Regions from separate parts of the Halomonas sp. CnH100-B genome, predicted to be linked through region 1. Evidence: predicted binding sites of a transcription regulator. Region 1 holds the regulator's gene; each other region holds the start of a gene.
The links. The regulator FNR, encoded in region 1, switches genes on or off when oxygen is low (the NO sensors DNR and NnrR bind a similar motif). The targets are predictions, from matches to a motif close to TTGATNTANATCAA.

Region 1 (4,184 bases):
GCACCATGGCGCTTGAGCGGCGCATCAAGGCCACGTCGACCCTGGATCGCCTGGAGGCCCTGGCCATCGATGGGCGGTTGGATCGACGGTTTGCCGATGATCTCGGCGAAGCCCTGGCGCTATTCACCGAGTTGCGTCTTCGCCAGCAGCTCCAGGACATGGAGGGCACCCACGCCAAGCGTACCAATCGGGTCGTGGTACAAGAGCTTTCTTCACTGGAACGAGACCTGTTGCGCGAAGCCCTGCACATCGTGAAAGACTTCAAGCAGCGTCTTTCCCACCGCTATCATTTGGAGTACTCGTGAGCGGAATGCGCCTGTTAGACCGACACATGACGCTGCTCAGCGGCTCGCTGAGAACGCTGCTTCAGCGAGAAAGCGACCGTCGCCGCTGGGCCGATTCGCCGTATGCCTGGCTATTTCAGCCCTACATGGGGGAAGAGTCCGTGGCCATGGCCTGCCAGGTGAGCGAGGGTCAGCCAGCGGTGATCAGCGTAGCGGCGGTGGTACTGAACCCGCGCCGTGTGCACACCAGTCGTATGTGGTGGGCCACGTTGTCGGTATCGCCCGCGCTAGTCCCTGCTACCCTGCGACGCCATCACCAGCTACACGCCACCGACGCGCCGCGCACGCCAGATGCCGAGTGCCTGACGGAGTTGGCCGACTTCATCGGCAACCGGCCGCTGGTCGGCTGGCAGTTGGAGCACACCCTCGAACCTTTGAACGGGCTGTTCAAAAGCGTATTGGGGTTTGGTCTCCCCAACGCCCAGGTGGACGTTGCCAAGTTGCATGGGCGACAGCTGCGGCGGCTGCATCCACACATCGATACCCTCGACCCGCTTGGCGTAGCGTTGGCTCGCTGGCAGCTACCGCCATTGATCTGGCCCAGCGTGGTCAGTGAAGCCACCGCCAGCGCGCTCCTCTACCTGCGTTTACAGCGTGAGATCGCCCTGACGGCCTAGGGTTTGTATTGGGTAGAGCTTCGGAGTGTTGTTAGAATACGCGCTGCTCCTTCACCCATCGGCAGTGCGACGATCATGTTACAACCTGACTACTTTGACCCTACTGCGTCAGACAGCGCGTCTGACGAGTCCCTTGCCCAGCAGCATGAGCTGCAGGATGCCAAGCAGAAGCGTGAATTCAACAAGTTGCAAAAACGCCTGCGGCGCGAAGTGGGAAATGCCATCATCGATTACAACATGATCGAAGAGGGCGACCGGGTCATGGTGTGTCTCTCCGGTGGCAAAGACAGCTACACGATGTTGGAGATCTTGCGCAATCTTCAGCGCAACGCGCCGGTCAATTTCTCGCTCGTGGCGGTCAATATGGACCAAAAACAGCCTGGTTTCCCGGAGCACGTGTTGCCCCAGTACTTAGACAAGCTGGGGGTGGAGTACCACATTCTCGAACGTGATACATATTCGGTCGTGAAGGAGAAAACGCCGGAAGGAAAGACCACCTGCGCGCTCTGTTCACGTCTGCGCCGTGGCTCGCTGTATGGGTTTGCCGACGAGATTGGCGCCAACAAGATTGCCCTGGGCCACCACCGGGAAGACATTCTGGAAACGCTGTTCCTGAATATGTTCTTCGGCGGTACGCTGAAGGCCATGCCGCCGAAACTGCTCTCTGATGACGGGAAAAATATCGTGATTCGCCCGCTGGCGTACTGCAAAGAGGCGGACATTGCAGAGTTTTCACGGCTGATGGCGTTTCCGATCATTCCCTGCAACCTGTGCGGTTCACAGCCCAACATGCAGCGCCAGATCGTCAAAGAGATGTTGGCAGAGTGGGACAAGAAGCACCCTGGCCGTTTGGAGAGCATGTTCAAAGCCGTCACCAACGTCGCCCCTTCCCAGCTTGCCGACCGCGAGCTATTCGACTTTGCCGGTCTGGAAGCGAAGCAGGCGGCGCTGATGGAGAGCCGCATTCAGGCGTTTAACGTGTAATCGTCTGCGCCTCCTCTTCTGCCAGGGTGATGAGGCGCTGCATGTCCAAAATATTTACCTCGCGACCCGAAACGGCCACCACCTCCTGCTGCTGAAAGCGGCTGAGAATACGGCTGACCGTTTCCACCGCCAGACCCAGGTAGTTGCCCATATCGGCCCGCGACATCGACAGCCGAAAGCTGTAGGGGGAGTAACCCCGGCGACGGAAGCGGTCAGAGAGGGTAATTAAAAAGCTGGCCAGCCGCTGGTCGGCGGTTTTGCGCGATAGTAAGCGCATCATCCGTCGGTCATCGCGCAGCTCCTTACTCATACTGCGGTAAAGTTGGCCGCGCAGCTCAGGTATCTCTTCTGAGAGGGTGTCCAGGCGGTCAAACGGAATTTCGCACACCGTGGTAGTCTCCAGGGCAATCACGGTGCCGGGGTAGTGCTCTTCGTCGATACCGTCCAAGCCGACCAGCTCGCTGGGCAGAAAGAAGTTGGTGAGCTGATCGTTACCGTTCCCTTCGCTGGTCACCTGTTTCAAACTGCCAGAGCGCACGGCATAAACGCTGGTGAACGCGTCGCCCTGACGAAACAGCGGTTCGCCCTTCTTCAGCGGCGAGCGACGGCGAATGATGGCATCGAACTGGCTCATATCCTCAAGCTCCAGGGCAAGCGGTAAGCACAGCGAGCTTAAACTACAGGTTTGGCAGCGCGCTTCTTGCAGCAGTGAACGTCGTTGGCTGGCAGGATATGACATGGGGGTCTCCCTTCTTATTCGCCATCATGGGTACAGGGGGCAGGTGGCTCAAGGCGCTCACACGATCTTCGAGTAGCGCTGGCCATCCTGGCGTTGTAAGTGGGTGTCGAAGGCCATGGCCAGGTGTCGAATGAGTAGCCGCCCCACCGGGGTGGCGGTGAGCCGAAGCCCCTGACGCGTTAACAGGCCATCCCGTTCGGCGATTTCCAACCGCTCAAGGGCGTTGGCAAAGTAATCTGCGGCATCGACCTGCCAGCGCTGGCCGACAGTGTCGAGGTCAATGGCCATATCGCACATGAGCCGCTCGATGACCTCTCTTCGCATTAGGTCATCCTTATTTAAACGTAACCCTTTCACGGTCGCCAGCCTACCTTCATCTAAGGCCGCTTCATAGTCAGCGAGCCGGGTAGGGTTTTGCGCGTAGCTATCGTTGATCCGAGAAATGGCCGATACCCCCAAACCAATCAAGTCGCACTCGGCGTGGCTGGAATAGCCTTGAAAGTTGCGCTGCAGGGTGCCGTTGCGCTGCGCCTTGGCCAAGCTGTCGTCGGGGCGCGCGAAATGGTCCATGCCGATATGCACATAGCCCGCCTGGGTCAGCATCGCAATGGTGGTATGCAGCATGGCCAGCTTCTCATCGGCGCTGGGCAGGTCGGCGTCCTTGATGCGTCGTTGGGGCGCAAAGCGGGTCGGCAGATGCGCATAGTTAAACACCGACAGCCGTGCGGGACCTAGCTCGATCACTTGGCGCAGCGTGTCCGCGAAACTCTTCTCGGTTTGTAAGGGCAGGCCATAAATCAAATCGAGGTTGAGCGAGCGAAAGCCGAGCCGATGGGCTTCATCCATTAGCGTTTCGGTGAGCACCCGGGGCTGAACGCGATTGATCGCCGCTTGTACCTGTGGATCGAGGTCTTGTACGCCCAAGCTCAAGCGGTTGAAGCCCAGCGACTGCAAATGGCGCAGGGTAAAGACATCCGCCTCACGTGGGTCGATTTCGATGGCGTAATCACGGTCCGGCGCATTGGAGAGGCCAAAGCGTGCGTCTAAGCGGTCGATCAAATCGCTCATCTGAGCCAGAGTGAGAAACGTTGGCGTGCCGCCGCCCCAGTGCAGCTGCTGCACCGGACGCTTTGTATCCAAATGGCGCGCAGTGAGCACCATCTCGCGATCCAACCGTGATAAGTAGGGTTCGGCCAGAGCGGTATTTTTTGTAGCTATTTTGTTGCACGCGCAGTAAAAGCAAATTTTCCGACAAAACGGGACGTGCACGTACAGTGAGAGCGGTTTTCGGCTGGCGTTGCTGCGCGCAAGCGCCTGGCTCATATCGTCAGCAGTGAATTGGTCATGAAAAGAGAGCGCCGTCGGGTACGAGGTATAGCGCGGGCCGCTGGTGTCGTAACGGCGTAGCAGTGCGTCGTCCCAGGCAGTGGTCTCCGCCGCTGCGGAAGAGGGGTGAGCGAGGGCAGCAGTGGCGTTAACGGGCATAGGAAGCGCTCCGAC
Region 2 (4,184 bases), on a different contig from region 1:
CTGAGTCAGGTACTCGTCGTCGCGGCCGAAGGTCTGCTCGTGCCAGTTGGTCACGCTGAAGTTTTGGTTCAGGGCGGTAAAGTCGTAGCCTGCGACCCAGCCAGCCATGAAGCCGTTCATGCCGGTGTAGCTATTGCTCTGCACACGGGCTGCACCGATGAACGGTTTGAACCACAGGCCGTTGTCGAACGTGGTGCGATACCCCAAGCCGAGAATTTGGTCTTGCTCGCGAGACTCGTAGCCGTAGTCGCGGAAATCGTACAGGTGGGCATAAATCGACAGCGGGCTGTCGCCCAAGTAGATGTGAGAGGTCACTTTACCCGCAGTACGGAAGTTGTCTTTACCGCCGCTGGCTTGGTCGAACTGGTCGTTGGTCGGGTTCTCGAAATCGAAGAAGCCGTAGAATTCGCCCCAGCTAAAGCCGACGCCGCCTTCGATTTCAACGAACGTAAAGTCGCTTTTCGCCGCGTTGCTGGCGGTGCGTGCTTCGGTGCCGTTCGACCAGTCCAGGTAGTTGACTGAAACGTTGGCAAACGACCACAGACGGTCGAGGGTTTGCGGCTCGGCATCGTCGGCAAACGCAGGGGTTGCTACGGCAGCACTGGCCAGTAAAACGCCAGCGCCAAGCGTGACGAACGAAGAAGAACGAGAGTGGGATAGAGCAGTCATGGAAGCCTCAACAGGTTTGTATCTCGGGGCCAGAGGGGCTGGCGTTCCGACGTTATGGGTCGTGTGGGCTGGCGTTGATGTTAAAATTATAACATTGAGTGTTATTTTTTTAACGTTGATTTGCAAGTATTGTCACATCAACGCTATTTAAATGTGATAAGCGCATCATGTGCGGGTGATAAACGTGCGTAGCAGTGGAAATCAGCGAGGGGCTAGCTCAGCATAGAGCGCCTGGTAGGGCTTAGTGCTGATAACAAAATGAATCATAAGGAGATGCCGGACATGAACGATCGGAGCGCACAGCGCATGGCGATGTTGCAAGAAGCGTTGGCTAGCGGGGGAACGCTGCATCTTCGCGATGCCGCCGAGCTGTGCGGCGTCTCCGAAATGACCATTCGTCGGGATCTTTCAACGCAGCCGTCAGCCATTAGTCTGCTGGGTGGGCGGCTGGTGATGGCCAGCTACCCGGGCGTGACGCCGGTGTATGATTTGACCGAACAACAGGCGAGTCACTACCAAGTGAAGCAGCGGCTTTGCCAGCGTGCAGCCAGCTTTATCGAAGAGGGCGATACGCTGTTCATCGACTGCGGCTCCACACTGATTCCGCTGCTGGGCCAGCTCAGCCGCTTCCGCGAATTAACCGTAGTGACGTATGCGCTCAACGTGGCCAACGCCGTGGCCGGGTTGCCCAACGTGCGCCTGGTGCTGCTGGGCGGGCTGTTCTATGCCTCCTCCCAATCGTTTGGCAGCGACGGTATGGGCGCCGCCATCGAGCGCTTAGGCATTAACAAGGCGCTGATCTCTGCCGCAGGCGTGGATTGCGAACGAGGCGTAAGCTGCTTTCATTTTCATGAAGTCGGGCCCAAACAAGCGGCCATTGCCACGGCGATGCAGCGGCTGTTGGTGGTCGATGCCAGCAAATTTGGCGTGGTGCGCCCGGCCTATTTTGCCTCGCTGGAGGATTTCGATATCGTCGTCACTGACGATGAGCGAGCCCCTGGCCTGCTGGAGCGCCATCCACTGCCCACCTTGAGCGTCACGCTCGCCTAAACAGAGAGGATGCTGCTTGGCACCCAACGGGTGCGCAGGGTGCGGCATAACGTCTCTTTCTGATTGACCCAGATCAATAGAAAATACTTTAGTCTTAGTTGATGCACGCAAGGTGCACGGCCAAGGCTCGCCACCAACCCCATAAGGTGGCGCATATTTTTCCCGGAGCAACGCAGTTGCGCTCACTGTTCTGGGAAAAGTATGGGGTGATAGTTAGCTTGCTACTTAGTTGGCTACACGTCCGCCAAGCAGCAGGCTGTTTTAGACAACTCTCTGATGAGATCACACCATGCAACTACCTACCCACTGGCGCAGGCGAGGCACCTTTGTGCTCGTCGTATTGTGCTTGCTGTTAACGGGCTGCAGTTCTGCATTGCTGGATCCCAAGGGGCAGATTGGCGTCGAGCAACGCTCGCTGATTTTGACCTCCTTTGGGCTGATGCTGATCGTGGTCATTCCGGTCATCGTGATGACGCTGCTGTTTGGCTGGCGCTACCGGCGCAGTAACCGCGTCGCCAAGTATCTGCCGGACTGGGCGCACTCCAACGCCATCGAAGCGGCCGTTTGGACCGTGCCCTGCTTGATCATTGCCGTACTCGCCTTTCTCACCTTTAAAACCTCCCACAGCCTGGACCCCCACAAACCGCTGGAAAGCGACGTGGAACCCATGGAGATCCAAGCCGTCGCGCTGGATTGGAAGTGGCTGTTCATCTACCCCGAACAGGGCATTGCTAGCGTCAATGAACTGGCCTTCCCGGTAGATACCCCGGTGCGCTTCCGAGTGAGTTCTGGCTCGGTAATGAACGCCTTCTTCATTCCACGCTTAGGCAGCCAGATTTACGCCATGGCGGGCATGGATAACGACGTTCACCTGATTGCCGACGAAGAGGGCGTCTACCCCGGCCGTTCCACCAACTACAGCGGTGCTGGCTTCTCTGGGATGACCTTCGATGCCCACGTCACCTCTCCGGCGGAATTCGATGCCTGGGTGGAAAACGTGCGTGCGACTGATGACACCCTGACCTTCCCGGATGGTTACGAAGCCTTGGCGCAGCCGACGGAGTATCACCCGGTGGAGTACTTCTCGGCGGTCACGCCCGAGCTGTATGAGTCGATCGTCAGCAGCTTCCACAGTGGTGACGGCAGTGGGCACGGTGGTCATGCAAACCACGGTGACACCATCAGTGATACCCACGATAGCCATGGCGAATCCAGCGAGCTAGAGAGCGCCAGCGCTTCTCAACAGCAGGCCGCGATCGGCCACGTTACCAATCAGCATGCAGGTGATGACCACGCCTTGGGCGGCCATCCCACAAGCGTTGAAGCGGGGGGTTAAGCATGTTTGGAAAACTCACGTTAGAAGCAATTCCGTATCACGAACCGATCATTATGGTCGTTGCCGCCTTCATGGCGATTGGGGGTGCCGCGCTACTGGGCGCACTGACGTACTACCGTAAATGGGGCTGGCTGTGGAACGAGTGGTTTACCTCCGTCGACCACAAAAAGCTCGGCATCATGTACTTCGTGGTGGCCTTGGTCATGCTGCTTCGCGGCTTTGCCGATGCGATCATGATGCGGACGCAACTGGCCATGGCGGCCGGTGGGGCCGCAGGTTATCTCCCTCCTGAACACTACGATCAGATCTTTACCGCCCACGGCGTGATCATGATCTTCTTCGTTGCGATGCCCATGGTCATCGGTCTGATGAACCTGGTGGTGCCCCTGCAAATCGGCGCCCGCGACGTTGCTTTCCCGTTTTTGAATAACCTGAGTTTCTGGCTGTTCGCCGTGTCGGCGATTTTGGTCAATATTTCCCTCGTGGTAGGGGAGTTCGCCAAAACCGGCTGGCTCGCTTACGCGCCTTTATCGGGGATAGAGTTTAGCCCTGGGGTGGGGGTCGATTACTGGATATGGGCACTGCAAATATCCGGGATAGGCACCACGCTCACCGGCATCAACTTCTTCGTTACCATTCTGAAAATGCGCACCAAAGGCATGACCCTGTTCCGCATGCCGATTTTTACCTGGACGTCGCTGTGCGCCAACGTCCTGATCATTGCCTCGTTCCCGATTCTGACCGCGACCATCGCGCTGCTAACGCTTGACCGCTACTTCGGTATGCACTTCTTCACCAATGACTTTGGCGGCAACATGATGATGTACGTCAACCTCATTTGGGCCTGGGGTCACCCGGAAGTGTACATCCTGATTCTGCCGGCCTTTGGCGTGTTCTCTGAAGTCATCGCCACCTTCGCGCGCAAGCGTCTGTTTGGTTACAAAACCATGGTCTGGGCCACGGTGGCCATCACGCTGCTGTCGTTTATCGTGTGGCTGCACCACTTCTTCACCATGGGTGCTGGTGCCAACGTGAACGCCTTCTTCGGCATCATGACAATGATCATTGCCATCCCCACCGGGGTGAAGGTGTTCAACTGGCTGTTTACCATTTTCCGCGGCAGCCTTGA
Region 3 (4,184 bases), on a different contig from region 1:
ATACGTGAACGACGCAGCTCCGCATCCAACTGGGCGTTAATGTCTTCAATACGGCTGAGTAGTTTATGGCGCCGGTTGTCATCAATAGGCCGGTTGCCACGCAGTACTTGAGTCACGGCTGCCAGCGGTGTTTTTAATGCATGTGATAGGTTGGCGACCGATTCTCGCGAGCGCTTTAGACGAAGATCGATGTCGTCCATGAACCAGTTCAACTGGTCGACTAATTCATCTAGCTCCGAAGGGGCTACTAATGACAAGCGATCTCGTTTGCCTGAGCGCAATGCTTCAAGTTGTTGGCGCAGTTGCCAGAGTGGTATGAGTCCACGGTTAACCGCCAGCATATTGAGTAAGATGAGCATCCCTAAAAGCACGGCGGCAATCCCACCGACCCACCAGTGCAAGGTCGCAAGTCCTGCTTCCACCTGTGAAAAATCCTCACCCACCAGTAGCACACCCTGTGTGCCCTGCCACTCAAAATGGCGACGATAGACGAGCATGTGCTGCGTTCCGCGATTCACGTCTATTAGGGCATCGCCGCTCTCATCTAGCAACGGAGCCAGCTGTTGCTGCCATTGCGGGTCAGAAGCGCTGACCGAGCCATTGAAACGGAGTACGTAGAGATGATGAAAGACTTGATAGCCTTGGCTAACCGAGTCGAGCGCAGTCGGTACAGCCGTTTGGTCTTGCTCTAGCTGCGCGACCGCGTGGTTTGCTTCACGTTGTAAGCGTTCACCTAAAAAATCCCTTGCCAGGCTCTGTAAAAAGATCCCGTGCAATAGCCACGTGGTGACCACCACCAGTAGCGCGACGCCGCCTAACCATGCGAGTAGCCGAATGCGTAAACTGCGTCTATCAATGTGAAGCAAAGAAATACCCCTGACCACGTCGCGTTTGAATGACTGATTTACCGAGATAACGGCGCAGACGAGCGATGTAGACTTCCACCAAGTTAGGTGCGGCAGCGTCCTGCTCCAAGGCGTAGAGCTGCTCTAGTAGCTGATCTTTCGAGTGAATACGGTCTGGATGAAGCATTAAGTAGCGCAGTAATCGAAACTCCGTTGCTGTTAGCGAACGCCACGTTTCCCCTTCTAAGCACACACGTTGACCCGCCTCATCCAACGAGACACCGTTTAGCGTAATCACCTGAGATAACTGACCAGACTGCCTACGCAGCAAGGCCTTCAGGCGGGCCATGAGTTCGGCTTCGTGGAAGGGCTTGGTGAGATAGTCATCGGCTCCCGTTTCAAGTCCAATCACTTTATCTTCCCAGGTATCGCGCGCCGTCAAAATCAAAATAGGCGTACTGCGCTTCTGCTTGCGCCAATGAGCGAGAAGATCTAACCCCGATCCATCGGGCAAACCGACATCTAAAATAGCCAGCTCATAATGCTCGGTTGCCATCAGCGACTTGGCCGCTTTCAATGAAGCGGCCAAATCAACCAGGTAACCGTTGTCCTTGAGACTCTCTGCCAAGCTTTCTGCTAACAAATCATCATCTTCGAGTAGCAACAGTTTCATGGGTCTGCGTCAGATTAGAGAGAAAAATTACCGTACATGCCGGATTCATAATGACCAGGAATGTTACAGGCATACTCTAGCTCGTTAACATTGTCAGGGACACTCCATAATAAAGTCCCGGTTTCACCAGGCGCAATGGTGACACCTGCCATGTCCATGCTGGCCATATCGTGACCGCCGCCGTGTGACATATTCGACATATCGTGGCCTCCGCCGTTGGCCATGTTTAGCATCATTTGACGATGTTCTTCTTGGGCTTCTTTGCTACCAATCACAAACTCATGTTCTAAATTGCCGGTGTTGGTGATTTCAAATTTAACAATTTCACCCGCCGCCATTTCTAGTGTTTCAGGGTCGAACCACATATCGCCAGCATCAAGAGTGATCGTGCGGTCAACGTCAGCGTCGGTCAGGCCACTGTCACCGCCGCCATGGCCGGGCGCAGCCCATGCCGCGCTTGTTACTAGGCTTAGTGAAAGAGCAAGCAAAGGAGTTGTTAAAATGGTGTTGCGCATGGTCATTTACCTCAAAAGGGTTGTTGTCACTGCTTATTTATACGGTGTTAACCTGAAACGAGCCTGAACCCAGCGGGCAGAATATGATCCATAGCAACTTTTCATTTTTTACAAGGTTACAAGGCTTGACCTTGAGGTAGCCCTAGAGTCGTACACTCAGGGCGTAATTTCTAACTTGCTTGATCGGAGGCTTACCATGATGAATGCCGATTGCTTAGCCTTTATGAGCTCAATGGGCTGGTACGGCTGGCTGATGCCCCTGCTTTTTCTTTTGCTCGTTGGCTTAGGTATCGCGTCGCTCGCCAAATACTTGTTTAGCCACACAACGAAGGGAGACCTTCCATGAAGCATCTTACCGCTACTATTCTATCAAGTGCTTTGGCTCTCGGGGCTACATCGGCTCAGGCTGCACTGCCGGACGAAGCTACACTGTACAAAAATCCTCAGTGCGGATGCTGTGATGAATATGCTCGCCACCTGGAAATGCTAGGAGTCGATGTAACTATTGTCGATAACGTTGAGCTCGGCGATATCAAACAGAAGGCTGGCGTCCCTTATGGTTTGGGGTCGTGCCACACCATCGAAATAGGAGACTACTGGATTGAGGGGCACGTGCCGATGGAGGCAGTCGAGGCATTATTTGAAGAGCAACCTGACATAGGTGGGATTGGCCTAGCAGGAATGCCCATTGGTACACCAGGCATGCCAGGGCCTCAGAGTGAGCCTTACGAGGTCTATATGTTCACTGACCACAAAGACGATTCGTTTATGACTCTGTAGTAGATTTTTGGCTCTTCGACGTTGGGTGTGGAATTCGCCCCCTGAGCTGGGCCAGAATATGACCTCCACAGCGGCAGGAGGTATGACATGGACGGCACCCAGATTCTAACACTCGGCCTGGGCTTGGAAGCGCCCTGGATCCTCAAGAACCAGTACCTGGATACCGCCGTGTCGCCCCACCGCTTGGACCTCTATGTCGAGGCGGAGCGAGGCAGTCTCTATCCCTGCCCAGAATGTGGTAAGGCCTGCCAAGCTCATGACTTTGCCGACAAAACCTGGCGGCATCTGAACTTCTTTCAGCATCACTGTTACCTGCATGCTCGCGTGCCGCGCACGAAGTGTCCTGACCATGGCGTCAAGCGCATAGAGGTGCCCTGGGCCCGGCCGGGCAGCGACTTTACCCTGCTGTTCGAGCAAGCGGCCATGTCACTGGTCAAGGAGATGCCGGTACTGGCCGTCTCCCGCCAGTTGGAGATTTCCGACAAACGACTATGGCGCATCGTGCACCGCTACGTTGGCCGCATGTTGGGGGAACTGGATCTGTCCAAGGTGGTGACGGTCGGCGTGGACGAAACCGCCTCCCGGCGCGGTCATCGCTATGTCACGGTGTTCCTCGACATGCAGCGCAAGCGGGAACCGGTTATCTTTGCCGTCCCAGGCTGCGGCAAGGATGCCATCCAGGCTTTCAGCGCCTTCCTGGCGGCCCATGGCGGCGACCCGAATAATGTGGTCGAGGTCGTCTGCGATATGTCGCCAGCCTTCCTTAGCGGCGTGACCGAGCACCTTCCCAAGGCCGAGGTAACGGTCGACTGGTTCCATATCGTACAGACCTTCACCAAGCGGCTGGACGAGGTACGCAAGAAAGAGCGCCGGGAGCAGGGGCACCCCAAGTCGCTGCGCTGGGCCCTGCTGAAGAACCTGGATAACAAGAACCTGACACCCAAACAGCTTTCGGCGCTCCAGGAGTTGGTGGCCGATCAGAGCGCCACGGCCGATGCCTGGGTGATCAAGGAGAAGCTACGCTGGATCCAGAAGGCTCCAACGCCCAGAGCGGCTCGGTGGCGCATCACGAACTACCTCAAGGTCATGCAGGCGGCGGTGTCTGAAAAGCCACTGCTGAAGCCGATGGGGAAAGCCCTGGCGACGCTTGAGCGGCACCCCGACGCGGTGGTCAGACGCTGGCTCTCGGGACTGACGAACGCAAGACTGGAAGGAATGAATGGTCTGTTCCAAGCGGCTCGGTCACGAGCACGTGGCTACCGGAACGAGGCCAACTTTATCGCCATGATCTACCTGATTGGCAGCCCGGTGGGCCGCCTATTCGATCAGGCCAAATCCACGTGAAGTGACGAAGAACCAGATATTGTTACT

Region 2: a site for FNR is predicted at 1,783-1,796, ahead of cyoA (ubiquinol oxidase subunit II). Genes of this name have one in related genera too.
Region 3: a site for FNR is predicted at 2,117-2,130, ahead of NH398_RS11740 (plastocyanin/azurin family copper-binding protein). Genes of this name have one in related genera too.

The regions. Positions count from the first base shown of each region.
Region 1 covers NZ_JAMXRX010000003.1:142,798-146,981, forward strand. The annotation lists gene NH398_RS07380 (putative nucleotidyltransferase substrate binding domain-containing protein) at 1-305, shown strand, start outside; gene NH398_RS07385 (DNA polymerase III subunit epsilon) at 311-961, shown strand; gene ttcA (tRNA 2-thiocytidine(32) synthetase TtcA) at 1,037-1,945, shown strand; gene fnr (fumarate/nitrate reduction transcriptional regulator Fnr) at 1,935-2,684, opposite strand; gene hemN (oxygen-independent coproporphyrinogen III oxidase) at 2,742-4,169, opposite strand.
Region 2 covers NZ_JAMXRX010000002.1:246,061-250,244, forward strand. The annotation lists gene NH398_RS04665 (outer membrane protein OmpK) at 1-669, opposite strand, end outside; gene NH398_RS04670 (DeoR/GlpR family DNA-binding transcription regulator) at 952-1,719, shown strand; gene cyoA (ubiquinol oxidase subunit II) at 2,009-3,055, shown strand; gene cyoB (cytochrome o ubiquinol oxidase subunit I) at 3,058-4,184, shown strand, end outside.
Region 3 covers NZ_JAMXRX010000004.1:452,730-456,913, forward strand. The annotation lists gene NH398_RS11730 (ATP-binding protein) at 1-866, opposite strand, end outside; gene NH398_RS11735 (response regulator transcription factor) at 853-1,518, opposite strand; gene NH398_RS11740 (plastocyanin/azurin family copper-binding protein) at 1,533-2,033, opposite strand; gene NH398_RS11745 (hypothetical protein) at 2,230-2,379, shown strand; gene NH398_RS11750 (DUF411 domain-containing protein) at 2,376-2,813, shown strand; gene NH398_RS11755 (ISL3 family transposase) at 2,901-4,157, shown strand; gene NH398_RS11760 (heavy metal translocating P-type ATPase) at 4,180-4,184, opposite strand, start outside.